DNA from 3 places in the Mesorhizobium sp. WSM4821 genome. Region 2 is predicted to be linked to each of the others. Evidence: predicted binding sites of a transcription regulator. Region 2 holds the regulator's gene; each other region holds the start of a gene.
What was found. The regulator LexA, encoded in region 2, represses DNA repair genes until DNA is damaged. The targets are predictions, from matches to a motif close to TGTTCNNNNTGTGTTCNG.

Region 1: a site for LexA is predicted at 2,302-2,319, ahead of dinB (DNA polymerase IV). Genes of this name have one in related genera too.
Region 3: a site for LexA is predicted at 2,662-2,679, ahead of AC0NID_RS01040 (DNA-processing protein DprA). Genes of this name have one in related genera too.

The regions. Positions count from the first base shown of each region.
Region 1 covers NZ_CM148371.1:3,501,373-3,505,573, reverse strand. The annotation lists gene AC0NID_RS16890 (XRE family transcriptional regulator) at 1-438, shown strand, start outside; gene AC0NID_RS16885 (hypothetical protein) at 680-982, opposite strand; gene AC0NID_RS16880 (hypothetical protein) at 1,186-1,545, shown strand; gene AC0NID_RS16875 (GNAT family N-acetyltransferase) at 1,659-2,117, shown strand; gene dinB (DNA polymerase IV) at 2,378-3,619, shown strand; gene AC0NID_RS16865 (dihydrodipicolinate synthase family protein) at 3,842-4,201, shown strand, end outside.
Region 2 covers NZ_CM148371.1:4,467,841-4,472,041, forward strand. The annotation lists partial or broken gene AC0NID_RS21660 (ComEC/Rec2 family competence protein) at 1-2,264, shown strand, start outside; gene lexA (transcriptional repressor LexA) at 2,258-2,995, opposite strand; gene AC0NID_RS21670 (molybdopterin molybdotransferase MoeA) at 3,101-4,201, opposite strand, start outside.
Region 3 covers NZ_CM148371.1:223,385-227,585, forward strand. The annotation lists gene AC0NID_RS01030 (hypothetical protein) at 1-920, opposite strand, end outside; gene AC0NID_RS01035 (ComF family protein) at 1,347-1,883, shown strand; gene AC0NID_RS01040 (DNA-processing protein DprA) at 1,866-2,633, opposite strand; gene AC0NID_RS01045 (NAD(P)/FAD-dependent oxidoreductase) at 3,277-4,201, opposite strand, start outside.

The DNA.
Region 1 (4,201 bases), 970 kb from region 2:
ATCGTCACCGACTCCGCCCCCCTGCCCGCCGGCCCGATGGACATCGAGCTTCTGGGCGCCGCGGTCGGCGGCGACGACGGCGATTTCACCTTCAACGGCGAGGTCGCCGGCTATGTCCAGCGCCCGCCCGGCATCGCCCATTTGCGCAAGGTGTTCGCGCTGCATGTGCTCTCCGACTCGATGGTGCCGCGCTACGAACCCGGCGAGATGCTCTATTGCGGCGGCCGCGACGCCGTGCCCGGCGACCATGTGGTGATCGAGATGTTCCCTGAGGAAAACGAGCGCAACGGCAAGGCCTTCATCAAGAAGCTGGTCAAGCGCACCGCCGCCGAGCTGGTCGTCGAGCAGTACAATCCGCCGAAGACACTGACCTTCAACCGCTACGCGATCAAGCACGTCTGGCGCGTCATCCCGCTCAAGGAACTGCTGGGATACTGAGGGGCTGTTTTCTCTCCCTTGCGCAGGAGGGCAATCGCACATGGGGCAAGAGCCCCCCACCCGGATTGCGAAGGACAATTCGGGGCAATCCGACCTCCCCCGAGGGGAGAGGAGGTCGCCAGCGTTGATGCCTAGCCTCTTCTCCCCAGGGGGAGAAGGTGGCCCGAAGGGCCGGATGAGGGGGACCCCCATATGCGATTGCCCTGCCTCCTTGTGAGGAGATGACGTTTCCGCCACCCCGTCAAGCCCGCCTGGATCTCTCCAGGGGAACCTCGCGCTCGCTGAGCATCCGCGCCTCGGCGCGGCGCTGCTGCTGCTCGTCGATGAACGCCGCCTGGATCGAAACCGCCCCGCCCGGCAATCCGTCGGCTCGGCAGGCCTTGCAGACGAGGCGCCCCGAAAGCGCCGCCAGCGGCGTCTGCGCGGTCACCCCGAAGCGCTTGAGTTCGGCCGGCTTCCACCATCTGTTGCGGCCGCAATCGATACACTCCACCGCGATCGAAACGACCTCGGCGATCGTCGCTTCCTTGCCCGGCAATGCCATCGCCCCATACGCCTCCGTTCCTGTTTTGTTCACAACATTATGGGTTTTTCCCGAAGAGTCGAGTCGGTTCCGCTCAAACCCAATCAAAAGTTTAACTTGTACCAATTTTTGAGTTATTCTTATACAGATATACCGCCCGGACGATACGAATTGGGCGGCGGGACTGGGCATGCGCCGCGCCCGCCTGCAGCAAGGAACCAAGGATGGACACCCTCTCCGCCCAATTCGCCCGCGATTGCGGCTATACCGGCGACAGCCCGGCCATGCTGGCGGCCTTCGCGGCCATCCGCCTCGACGGCATAGGCAAGGCGCGGCAAGGCCACGACCAGCGCAAGGCGGTCGTCGACCGGCTGAAGCACGGCGAGGCCCTGTTCCTGGCAGCGATCCGTCCGGCGCAATCGGCCGAGGAGGCGATCGAGGACGCCGCCCGCTTCATCGCCTGTTACCGCAACATGCCGCGCTGGCGCCAGGAAAGACGCGGCGCCGATCTCGCCCGCGCCAGGCAGCAGCGGCTCCTGGCGCACTTCTTCCGCCGCCACCTCTGGTCACGGCAGGCCGCCTGAGCCGAGGCGCTGACGCCATCGGCCGCGAATGCCGGTCGCGCCGCACCGCGCGTGTCGCAAATGATTGAACCGGACTTGCCGTCGCCGACACCGCGCCGTATGTCATCCCCTCGATGAGCGAGATCGAGTTCCGTCGCGCGCAAGCGCCCGACCTGCCGGCGATTGTTGCAATGCTTGCCGATGACGCGCTCGGCGCGGGCCGGGAAGATCCGTCGACGCCGCTCGCCCCGTCCTATCTCGATGCCTTCAGGGCAATCGATGCAGACCCCAACCAACTGCTGGCCGTGGCTGTCGAAGCCGGGCAAGTGGTCGGAACCCTGCAGCTCAGCTTCCTTCCGGGCATTTCGAGGAAAGGCGCCTGGCGAGGCCAGATCGAAGGCGTTCGCGTTGCGCGGCACCGGCGGTCCGGCGGCGTCGGCAAACGGATGGTCGAATGGGCGGTTGAAGCGTGCCGCGCGCGGGGCTGCAGCTCCGTCCAGCTCACCACGGACAAGAGCCGACGCGAGGCGCACGCTTTCTACGAGCGCCTCGGCTTCACCGCCAGCCATCTCGGCTACAAGATGGCGCTGTAAGGCGCCTTAAACATTCCGGAGGAGGCGCTGCCGGTGAAGCTGCCAATCTCCCCCCTTGCGGGGGAGATCGGATGCCGCTTCAGCTTTCGCCAACCATCAGCGCTGGAAGGCAGGGCGATGAGCGGCGCGAACCTGAAGCGACTGCCCCCACCAGTCTCAGCGCTCCTTGACAATCCGACCGCAATGTTCTTTTTATGTTCCATACAAAACCACTCTCGAGACAAATGCGGCGTTCGGACCGCCATGGGCGAACGGGCCGGATGGAAGCCAACATCCTCCACGCGGATCTGGACGCCTTCTATGCCTCGGTCGAACAGTTGCTCGACCCGGCCCTGCGCGGCAAGCCGATCGCCGTCGGCGGCGGCGTCGTGCTGGCCGCTTCCTACGAAGCCAAGGCGTTCGGCGTGCGTGGCGGCATGCCGGGGCGGCGCGCACGCGAACTCTGCCCCGGGCTGATCTTCGTCGGCGGCCACTTCAAGGACTACCAGCGGCTGGGCGATGCAGCCATCAAGGTGCTCGGCGATTTCACGCCGGTGGTCGAGCGCATTTCCATCGACGAGGCCTTTGCCGACGTCGCCGGCTGCACCCATCTGTTCGGCTCGCCGGCCGAGATCGCCACTTCTATCCGCCGCCGCGTGCGGGCCGAGCTCGGCCTGCCGATCTCGGTCGGCGTGGCGCGCACCAAGCATCTGGCCAAGATCGCTTCGCAGGTGGCCAAGCCCGACGGGCTGGTGGTGGTCGATCCGCGCCACGAGCTGGAGTTCCTGCACGATTTGCCGGTCGAGCTGCTGTGGGGCGTCGGTCCGGTGATCAGGCAGCGGCTGGCCGGCATCGGCGTCAACACCATCGGCGAACTGGCGAAGACCAACGGTGGGGCGCTGGAGCGGCTGCTCGGCCCGGCGGCGGGAGAAAAGCTCAACGCGCTGGCGTGGAACCGCGATCCGCGCAAGCTCGAGACGCAGCGCCGGGCGCGGTCGGCCGGCGCGCAATCGGCGCTCGGCCGCAAACCCGCCGAGGAAAACGTGTTCGTCCCCACCCTGCTGCATCTGGCCGACAGGGTCGCCACCAGGCTGCGGGCAAAATCGCGGCCCGGCCGCACGGTGACGGTTCGCGTCCGCTTCGCCGACCTGCGTTCGGTGACGCGCTCGATCACCCTCGACCAGCCGATTTCGGCAACCGCCATGCTGGCCGAGATCGCCGAGGCGCTGGTGCGCAAGGTGCTTGCCGATCATCCGCACGAAAAGACCATCTCGCTGCTGGCGATCGCCGTCTCGCATCTGGAACAGCAGGCCGGCCTGCAGCTGGAACTGCCGCTCGGGCTTGCCGACGACCGGCGCCGTCCCGGCACTCGAAAGGGTGCGGCGCGCTGGACCGCCGATCGCGCCATCGACAAGATCCGCGACCGCTTCGGCTGGGAGGCGGTCGGCTACGCCTCGGTCACGCTCGGCTTGTCGCGCTCGGTCCCCGACGCGTTCCGCGAGCTGGCCGAAAAGGAATTGTGAGCCGCCATCGATTGCAATTTGGTTTGCCACGTCGCCGGAATGATGCGGGAGGGCGCGAAGGATCTGCTTCCATTCTGCGCCGCCGCATCCTCCGGCCAATTTCGCGGCATGTTCCGCGCTCGGTTGACGAACTGCATCCGCATGTGAATGATCCGCCGCGCCCGAGCTAGGCTGCTTCGACAGGCCGGCTGAACCAACACCCCGTCGAACGAAAGAACCGCAATGACAGGCAACAGCAGGTTGCGCGGTGTGATCGCCGCCATTCCAACCCCGTTCACCGGGGCGCTCGAGCCCGACCTGGTCCGCTTCGTCAGGCTGGCCGGCAGGCTTCTGGACGAAGGTTGCGACGCGCTCAATGTATGCGGCACCACCGGCGAGGCGACGTCGATGAGCCTCGCCCAGCGCAAGGCCCTGATGTCCGCCGCCGCCAAGGCCTTGCCGTGCGACCGATTGATGGTCGGCACGGGGGCCGCGGCGGTCGCCGACGCGATCGAGCTCACCCGCCATGCCGGGGAACTGGGCTTCGCCGGCGCGCTGCTGCTACCGCCCTTTTATTACAAGAACGTTCCCGACGACGGCGTG
Region 2 (4,201 bases):
CCATCTTTCGCCGTCCGGCATCCGCAACAACTTGGCATCGGCAGCCGGCATGGAGATCGACCGTGGCGTCGCCTTCCTGCTGGTGCCGGTTTTTCTGGCATGCGGGGTGATCTTCTATTTTTCGCTGGCGAGAGAACCGGACTTTTCGCAACCCATCGCCGTCGTGGTCCTCACGGCATTGTGTGCGGCCGGCTCGCGCTCATGGCGCAAAACGCATCTGTGTTCCTGGTTGCGCTGCTGTGCGCGCTCGGCGTGCTCGCCGCCAAGGTCGGGACCGGCGCGCGGGAACGCAGATGGTCGGCGCGGAAATCCCGACGCGGCTGGCCGGCCGGATCGTCAGCCTCGACCGGATGGCGAACGGTCGCATCCGGCTGACCATCGATGCGATCTCGACCGCCCGGCCAGCGCTGCGCTATATGCCCAAGCGGATTCGCGCTTCGGCTATGAAAATACCGCCGGGCGCGGCCGCCGGATCGAAAGTGACCGGCTATGTCAGACTGCTGCCACCAACCGGCCCGGTGCAGCCGGACGGCTATGATTACTCCTTCGACAGCTATTTCGCCGGTATTGGCGCCAGCGGCTTTTTCCTTGGCACTCCAAAAACTGTTCCCCCGGATGGCGCTTCGCCAGATGGTGCACCGCTTGCCGCGCGTCTTTCCTCAGCGGTCGAGAACGCGCGGGAGAGCATCGCCGACCATATTCGCGGCAGCATCGGCGGCGCCGAGGGCGAGATTGCCGCCGCGCTGGTCGTCGGCGTGCGCGCCGGCATCCCCGAAGAGATCAACGAGGCGATGCGGCGCACCGGCATCTATCACATCATCTCCATCTCCGGCCTGCACATGGCGCTGGTTGCCGGCACGGTCATGGGGCTGCTGCGCGGCGCCTTCGCGCTGTTTCCCGATTTCTCCTCGCGACGGCCGGTCAAAAAATACGCGGCCGCGGCCGCACTCTTTTCGATCGCGGCCTATCTGATCATTTCGGGCGTGGTGGTCGCGGCCGAGCGCAGCTTCATCATGCTGGCGGTGATGCTGATCGCGTGCTGTTCGACCGGGCGGCGCTCACCATGCGCAATCTGGCGATCTCGGCGATTGCCGTCATCGTCGTCGTGTCGCCGCATGAGGTTGTGGAGCCGAGTTTTCAGATGTCCTTCGCCGCGACCGCGGCCCTCGTCGGCGCTTATGCCGGCTGGTCCGACTACCGCGCAGGCAGGGCCACCGAGCCACCGCCGCGACGATCGCCGCTCGGCTTCGTCACACGAAAATTCCTGGTGGCAATGAGCGGCCTCGCCATGACCTCCATCATCGCGGGAAGCGCTACGGCGCCTTTTGCCATATGGCATTTCCAGCGGGTCTCGCCACTCAGCCTGTTCGCCAATCTGGCGATCATGCCGATCGTCTCGCTGGTGGTCATGCCTTTCGCCCGTGCTCAGCGCTCTGGCTATGCCGTTCGGTGCCGACGGGCCTTTCCTCTATGTGATGGGCAAGGGCCTGACAGCGATGATCGTCGTGTCCGGATGGATTTCGGAGCGCTCGCCCATCGACGCGGTCGGGCTGATCTCGATGCAGTCGGTCCTGCTGGCGACGATCGCACTTGTCATCGCAACCATGGCGACGACCTGGCTGCGGATTGCGGCGCTGCCTTTCGCGCTTGCCGGCCTGCTGACGATTTCCGACACACCCACGCCCGACGTGCTGATCTCGGAGAATGCGCGGCTGGTCGCTCTACCAATCGGCGGCGGTGAGTTTGCCGTGAACCGGGCGCGTCCGAACGAATTTACCATCGACAACTGGAAACACGCCCTGAAGGCCGAGACGATCATCATGCCGGAGACGTTCGCCAAAACAGATATGCAGTTCAACATCACCGATCCGGCGGACCTGCCGCCGGGCGCGCCATTCTACTGCTCTGCCGGTCTGTGCCTCGCCCGGCATCCGTCCGGCGCGATCGTCGCGCTCGCCGACGACCGCAAAACCGCGCGGCCAGCCTGTGCCTTTGCTGATCTGATCGTCATCGACGATGCTACAGCCTATTACAATCCCTGCCGCAATCCGCTGGTCCTCGTCGTGACCAAACGGCAACTCGCTCGCATGGGCAGTGCCGCCGTCTTCTTCGATCCGCAATCGGCGACGACGCGCGCAAAAATTCGTTTCGCCGTCGAAGAACCGTACCGGCCCTGGCATGTGCAGCGAAAGTTTTCTCGAGAGGCGAGGGGCCTGCCGCCATACCGCAAGGCCGAGAAACCCAAAAAAGCCGCCGCTCAGTAACGCCGGATCAATCCGACAAGCTTGCCTTGCACCTTGACCCGGTCCGGCCCGAAGATGCGCGTCTCATAGGCCGGATTGGCGGCTTCCAGGGCGATCGAGGCGCCTTTGCGGCGGAATCGCTTCAGCGTCGCTTCCTCTTCGTCGACCAATGCCACGATGATCTCTCCCGGGTTCGCCGTGTCGGCGTTGCGGATGATGACCGTGTCGCCGTCGAAAATGCCGGCCTCGATCATCGAATCGCCCTTGACCTCCAAAGCATAATGCTCGCCGCCCATGATCATGTCCGGCGGTACCGAGATCGAATGCGTCTGGTGCTGGATGGCATCGATCGGCACGCCGGCAGCGATGCGGCCCATCACCGGGATGGATACGGTGGCAACGACGTCGTCGTCATTTCCGGCCGCAGGCATGCGTGAAGGCGCCGGCTTGATCTGTCGTCCGAGATTGCCCTGCCCAAGGCTGCCTTGAATGACGCTTGGCGAGAATTTGCGCGCCGCATTGAGGCCGGGCGCGATCGAATCGGGCAGGCGCAGCACCTCAAGCGCGCGGGCGCGGTTGGGCAGGCGGCGAATGAAGCCGCGCTCCTCCAGCGCCGTGATCAGCCGATGTATTCCCGACTTGGAGGCGAGGTCGAGTGCCTCCTTCATCTCGTCGAAGGAAGGCGGAATGCCGCTTTCCTTCAGCCGTTCGTGGATGAACATTAGCAGTTCATGTTGTTTGCGTGTCAGCATCGCGAACCCCCGACAGAATCAGAAAAACAAACCCAGAACAAACACTATCTGTTCCAGTTGTGTTCTGCAACCGTTTAAAGTTTAATGAATGTGTTGACGTTTTGTTCAGCGTAGCATCAGCACGCTGCAGGCGGCGCCAGTCGCAGCTGGGGGAGCGAACGGCTCGCGCACGATCAGCCCGTTGGCTTCTGCCAGCATTCTAAGCATCGAGGAATCCTGGATGGCGAACGGTGTCGCCAGCAGCACGCCGGCTTCTTCCTTCACGACGGCGCGTACATAGTCCTGCCTGACGTCGTTGGCCGGCATCGCGGTCCCCAGCCGTGCCTCACGCATGTCCTGGCGGTAGGCGCGGCCGCCGAACCGCGCAAGCAGCGGCTTCAGGAAGAGCTGCGTGCAGACCAGGCTCGCCACCGGATTGCCGGGCAGGCCGATGCAGCGGATGTCGCCCAGCCGCCCGAACATCAGCGGCTTGCCGGGCCGCATGGCGATCTTCCAGAAATCGAGCGTCATGCCTTCGCCGGTCAGCACGTCATGGGCGAGGTCGTGATCGCCGACCGAGGCGCCGCCCAGCGTGACGATGACGTCGGCTCCTGCCTCGACCGCTTTTTTCACCAGCGCAGCGATCGCCTCCTTGCGGTCTGCGGCGATGCCGAGATCGAGGGCACGCGCGCCGACCGAGCGGGCCGCGGCGGCGACGCCATAGGCATTGGACGAGATGATCTGATCGGGGCCAAGGTCGCTGCCCGGCGGCAGCAATTCGTCGCCGGTGGCGATGATGGCGACCAGCGGCCGTTTCACCACGCTGACTTGCGGATGGTTGGCCGACGCGGCCAGCGACAAAGCCGCCGGATCGAGCAGGCGGCCTTTCTCCAGCAGAACGTCGCCCTTCGAGAAGTCGAGCCCGAGGCGGCGGATGTTGCGGCCTTCGACCGTCGATGCGGTCACTTCGATGTTGCCGCCGCCGAGGTCGCGGACATTTTCCTGGATGACGATCGTGTCTGCGCCCGCGGGAAGCGGCGCGCCGGTGAAGATGCGCACGGCCTGCTTCTCACCGACCGTCCCGGTGAAGCCGCGACCGGCCGGCGCCATGCCGATCACCGAAAGTCTTGCCGGCACGGACGCGACGTCCGCGGCCCGCGCGGCATAGCCGTCCATGGCGGATGCGTTGAAGGGCGGCTGAGTGCGGAGCGCCATGAGCGGCTCCGC
Region 3 (4,201 bases), 3.0 Mb from region 2:
CGAAGTAATTGAACCAGCCCTTCCGCTTTCGAAAAATCGATCGGACGCATGATGATACGATATGGCGCAGCGCCCTCTCTCATCATCGAAAAATACGAAGGATCGAGGCGATCCTTCACGGCCCCCGTGTCATAGATCATATCCTTGAAGATCGCGGCCACTGTGTTCCCCGGAATGCCCGTTTCCTCAGCCACACCGTCCACAAGTTCCGACATGTCCATGAAGATGCAGCCAAAAGCATCGTTCAGTTCTGCCTGATAGCGATGGTAGAGCGCCTTTGCCATTGCTATGCGGTAGACCAAATAGAATTCCCGATAAGTATAGCCATCGAGATCGATATCGGAGTCCGGATCCAACATAGTAAAATAGGCAGCAAGCTTGCGATCAGCATATGTCTTGAGATAGCCGCCCGCCGCTTCGTGCGCCTCACCATATTCCCATTCTGGTACATCCTTAAGAATATTTCGCAGCTGGTCCGGCGCCGTAAAGCCGTCGAACGTCTTCATTGACAGGAAGACATATTCGTTCCAGGTCGTAAAAAACTGACGCGGGATCGATCTATCGCGATACCGCAACTCAAGTTGCTTTTCCGCGAACGTCCAGTCGATCGCGTCTGGAGCATTGTAGCTGTAGTACAGAATTTCCCGAAGGTGGTGATAATATGCGCCGAATATTAAATCTTGAACCAGCAACTCGAGATCTGGCTCTGCCCCGGAACGACCGCTCACAAAATGCGATGCGAACGTTTCAATACCCTCGCTCAGAAGTACGGCTAGCCCGTCGAACGGCCGCATGACTGCCTCTGCCTCAACGATATTGCAGGCCAACATAAGCGCCTTGTTGGCGTCGAAGCCCATGGTCGGCCGCCGCGCCAATTCCGCGTCGAGCTTCTTTTCAAACGCTGCGATCTGATCCTTCATGGGAATCATGGCCATCACGTCTTAGTTCAACGGCGTCAGGCTCAGGCCCTTGCCCACCCGCGGCAACGCGCAGCGGACCCCTAACGCCGGGCCCCCAGGCGGAGCAGGATCGCCGTGCGGGAGAATCGGGCGTTTGTCGAGCATGTCCGCCGCTATTCGAGACACGTATCTTGTCGGTCTTGGAAGGGCCGATTTGGGTCATGCCGCCGTTCCTGTCAAGGTGCGCTTTCGAGATCGTCAGTTCGCTGTAATAACCGCTGCGTCGTTCCGTCTCTCGGCTTCAAATGTCAGGATTTTCCTATACCAAATGCTATCGAGTAAGGCGCAAAGACATGTTAGAAAAACGGCGTTGCTAGCGCTCTGTCTGATAACTATGATCAGGCGGGTTCGGCTTCTATTGTAAGAAGAACACACTGGGAGGTTGGATTGGGGCAGGTTTTGCGTGGCAGCGATGAAAGCATTGTGTCGCTTGGAGATTATAAGCCCTGGAGCGTCCACAAGTCAGAAGGATATGACGCCAGAACCTATCCTGCCCACAGTGGGTACATCCTCGACGTAAAGGACGGCAAGGCGGCTGGCGTCAAGCATTTCGCAGAACGTTTGGAGCCGCAACTTCACGACGGAATCGCAATCGCAGTTGTGCCCTCCCACGATCCGGGTAAAACCGGAGGTGGACTAGCATCGATAGCGGCCTCTCTTAGCGCAACTGGAAGACGAATCGACGCATCGCAGGCACTCGTTCGAACGAAGAAGATTCAAAAACTGGCTCATGGCGGCGACCGAAGCATGCAGGTGCATCTCGATAGCATCGCGGTCAGAAGACCTGATCTGATTAGGGGCCGCGATGTCCTACTTTTGGACGACGTTCAAAAGTCGGGCAACTCGCTGAAGGCTTGTATGTCAGCGTTGTTGAAAGCAGGCGCGCGCTCAGTTCAGTGCGTTGCCTTAGGTAGCACGTGGTGAAGATACTCGCTCGATAACCTGATCGACACTGTCGAGCGGCAAGCACGTCTCGTATCGAAGGAACTTTTCCGGCCAAGTCAACGTCTCATCATCTACAACCGATCGTGCGATAAACAGCCACCTACCGAGCTTTGTACACTCAGCTGCTTGGTGCAGAGTTCCGGACGTGTCCGATGCTTCCATAACCGCTGTGGCATCGGTGAGTGCCGCCATCAATTTGTTCCTCTGCGGGAAACTAGCGCGCGAGGTTTTTTGGCCGATCGGAAACTGAGAGATCAGGAGGTGATTCCGATAAATCTCCTCTTGCATTTCCGTATTTTCCGACGGGCTCGCCTTATCAAGCGGTGTCCCAATCACCGCGATTGTTTTGCCGCCAGCTTCGATAGCCGTGCGATGCGCAATCGTGTCAACTCCGTAAGCCAGACCGGAAACCACAACAATACCCGCTTCGACCAGCCCTCTCGCAAGACGGGCAGTCCGAGCGCGGCCCTTTTCGGACACCTGACGAGTTCCAACAATCGCAACGCATGGCCGCATCAGGAGCGAAATATCGCCCGCATAGTAGAAAACAGTATCGTCCTTGTTCTCTGAGCCCGGCTGGCCAAGAAAGTCCAACTGGCGCCGCGACGGAAGCCGGCTTGTGCCCCTCAACGAAATGGACAGCTTGGTGGATGAGATTTGTGTGGGCACAACATATGAGAGATCTGCCTTGCCCAAAGGACGGTCCGTCTCTGCAGCCGCCGAATACATTCGCTTTCCCCTCGAACCGGCGATCATTTGTTGACGAATTGTTCTCATACTTCTTCTGCTCAGTCAATCCAATTCTTATTAAGTCTCAATGGGTTAACCATCGAAAATTGACTCTGTTTTCAAATACATAGCCAAATCGGCCGAAAACTGTCCACAGGCCAGTTTGTCACGCCATGGAAGAAACTACCGAATCGCGGTCCGGTTCCTTGCGGTTTTCAGCGGCATTTGAACCCCGTGAGATGGCGCGGAGATGAGCGTCATCAATTCGGTTGCAGCTTGTGGATCTCCAGCTAACAGGCCCCGCCGTTTGTCGCAACTCGTGCATAGCAGCGATATTTCGACCGTGCTGAACAGGGCGCCTTTGCGATACCTGCGGATGAGCGCGGCCGACTTTACCTGGCATGATGCGAGCAATTTCTGCACCTCTTCGATGGTTTGCGGCGCGGGCGTCCACGTAGTGGACGCTTGACGAGGTTCACTGGGAAATGCTTATAGAACAAAGTGGGTATACAGGGCATCAATGAGAACACGTGTTGATGTCCGCCCGATCTGCAATCTTTCAATCATCGGTTAAGCTGCCGATCTCCCCCCTTGCGGGGGAGATGGCCGGCAGGCCAGAGGGGGGGGTGCTGTCCCGCCAGCCTCAGATCACATTCAACTCCCTGAAAGCCCGCCCCTCGGCAACGCGCTCATACCCAAACGCCGAGCAGTCCACCGTGCGGTAGCCGCCATGCACGATCAGCTCGGCCAGCGCCTTGCCGACCGCCGGCGCCTGCTGCAGGCCGTGGCCGGAAAAACCATTGGCGAAGAGAAAATTCTGCACCTGCGGATGCGGGCCGATCACCGCGTTCTGGTCGAGCGTGTTGTAATCGTAATGGCCGGCCCAGGCGCGCGTCGGCTTGATCGCCTCGAAGGCCGGAATGCGGGTCGCCAGCACTGGCCAGATTACCTCTTCGAACAACGGCCAGTCGGGCCCGAAATCGCTGGGGTCGGCGGGGCCGTCGCCCTCTTCGGGTTCGCCCCCGCCGGTGATGTAGACCGAGCCTTCGGGTCGGACATAGATGCCTGAGGGATCGACCAGCATCGGCATGTCGTCATGTTTCTCGCGCGCCTCGAAGATGAAGACATTGCGCTTGCGCGGTTCCACCGGCAGCATCAGTCCGGCCATTGCCGAAACTTTTCCGGCATTCGGCCCGGCGGCGTTGACGACGATGCCGGCGTCGAGCCTTTCGCCATTGTCGAGGCCGACGCCGGTGACACGGTCGCCCTGCCGTTCGATGCCGGTCACGTCGGCGGTGATGAAATCGATCTTTTTCTCGCGCAGCGCCTTGCGGAACAACATCAGCATGGCATGCGCGTCGAACCAGCCCTCGCCCGTGCGGCCATAGGCGCCGGCGGTGATGCCCTCGGCCGACAGCCATGCAAACCGGCGGACGAGCGCCTCCGCATCCTCAAGCACGATGTCGGCGCCCTCGGCCAACTGCGTCTGGTGGTTGGCCTTGAGGATCGGCAACCCGTTCTCGCCGGCAAGGATGAGGTAGCCACCTTCGCGAAAGCCGATATCGGCG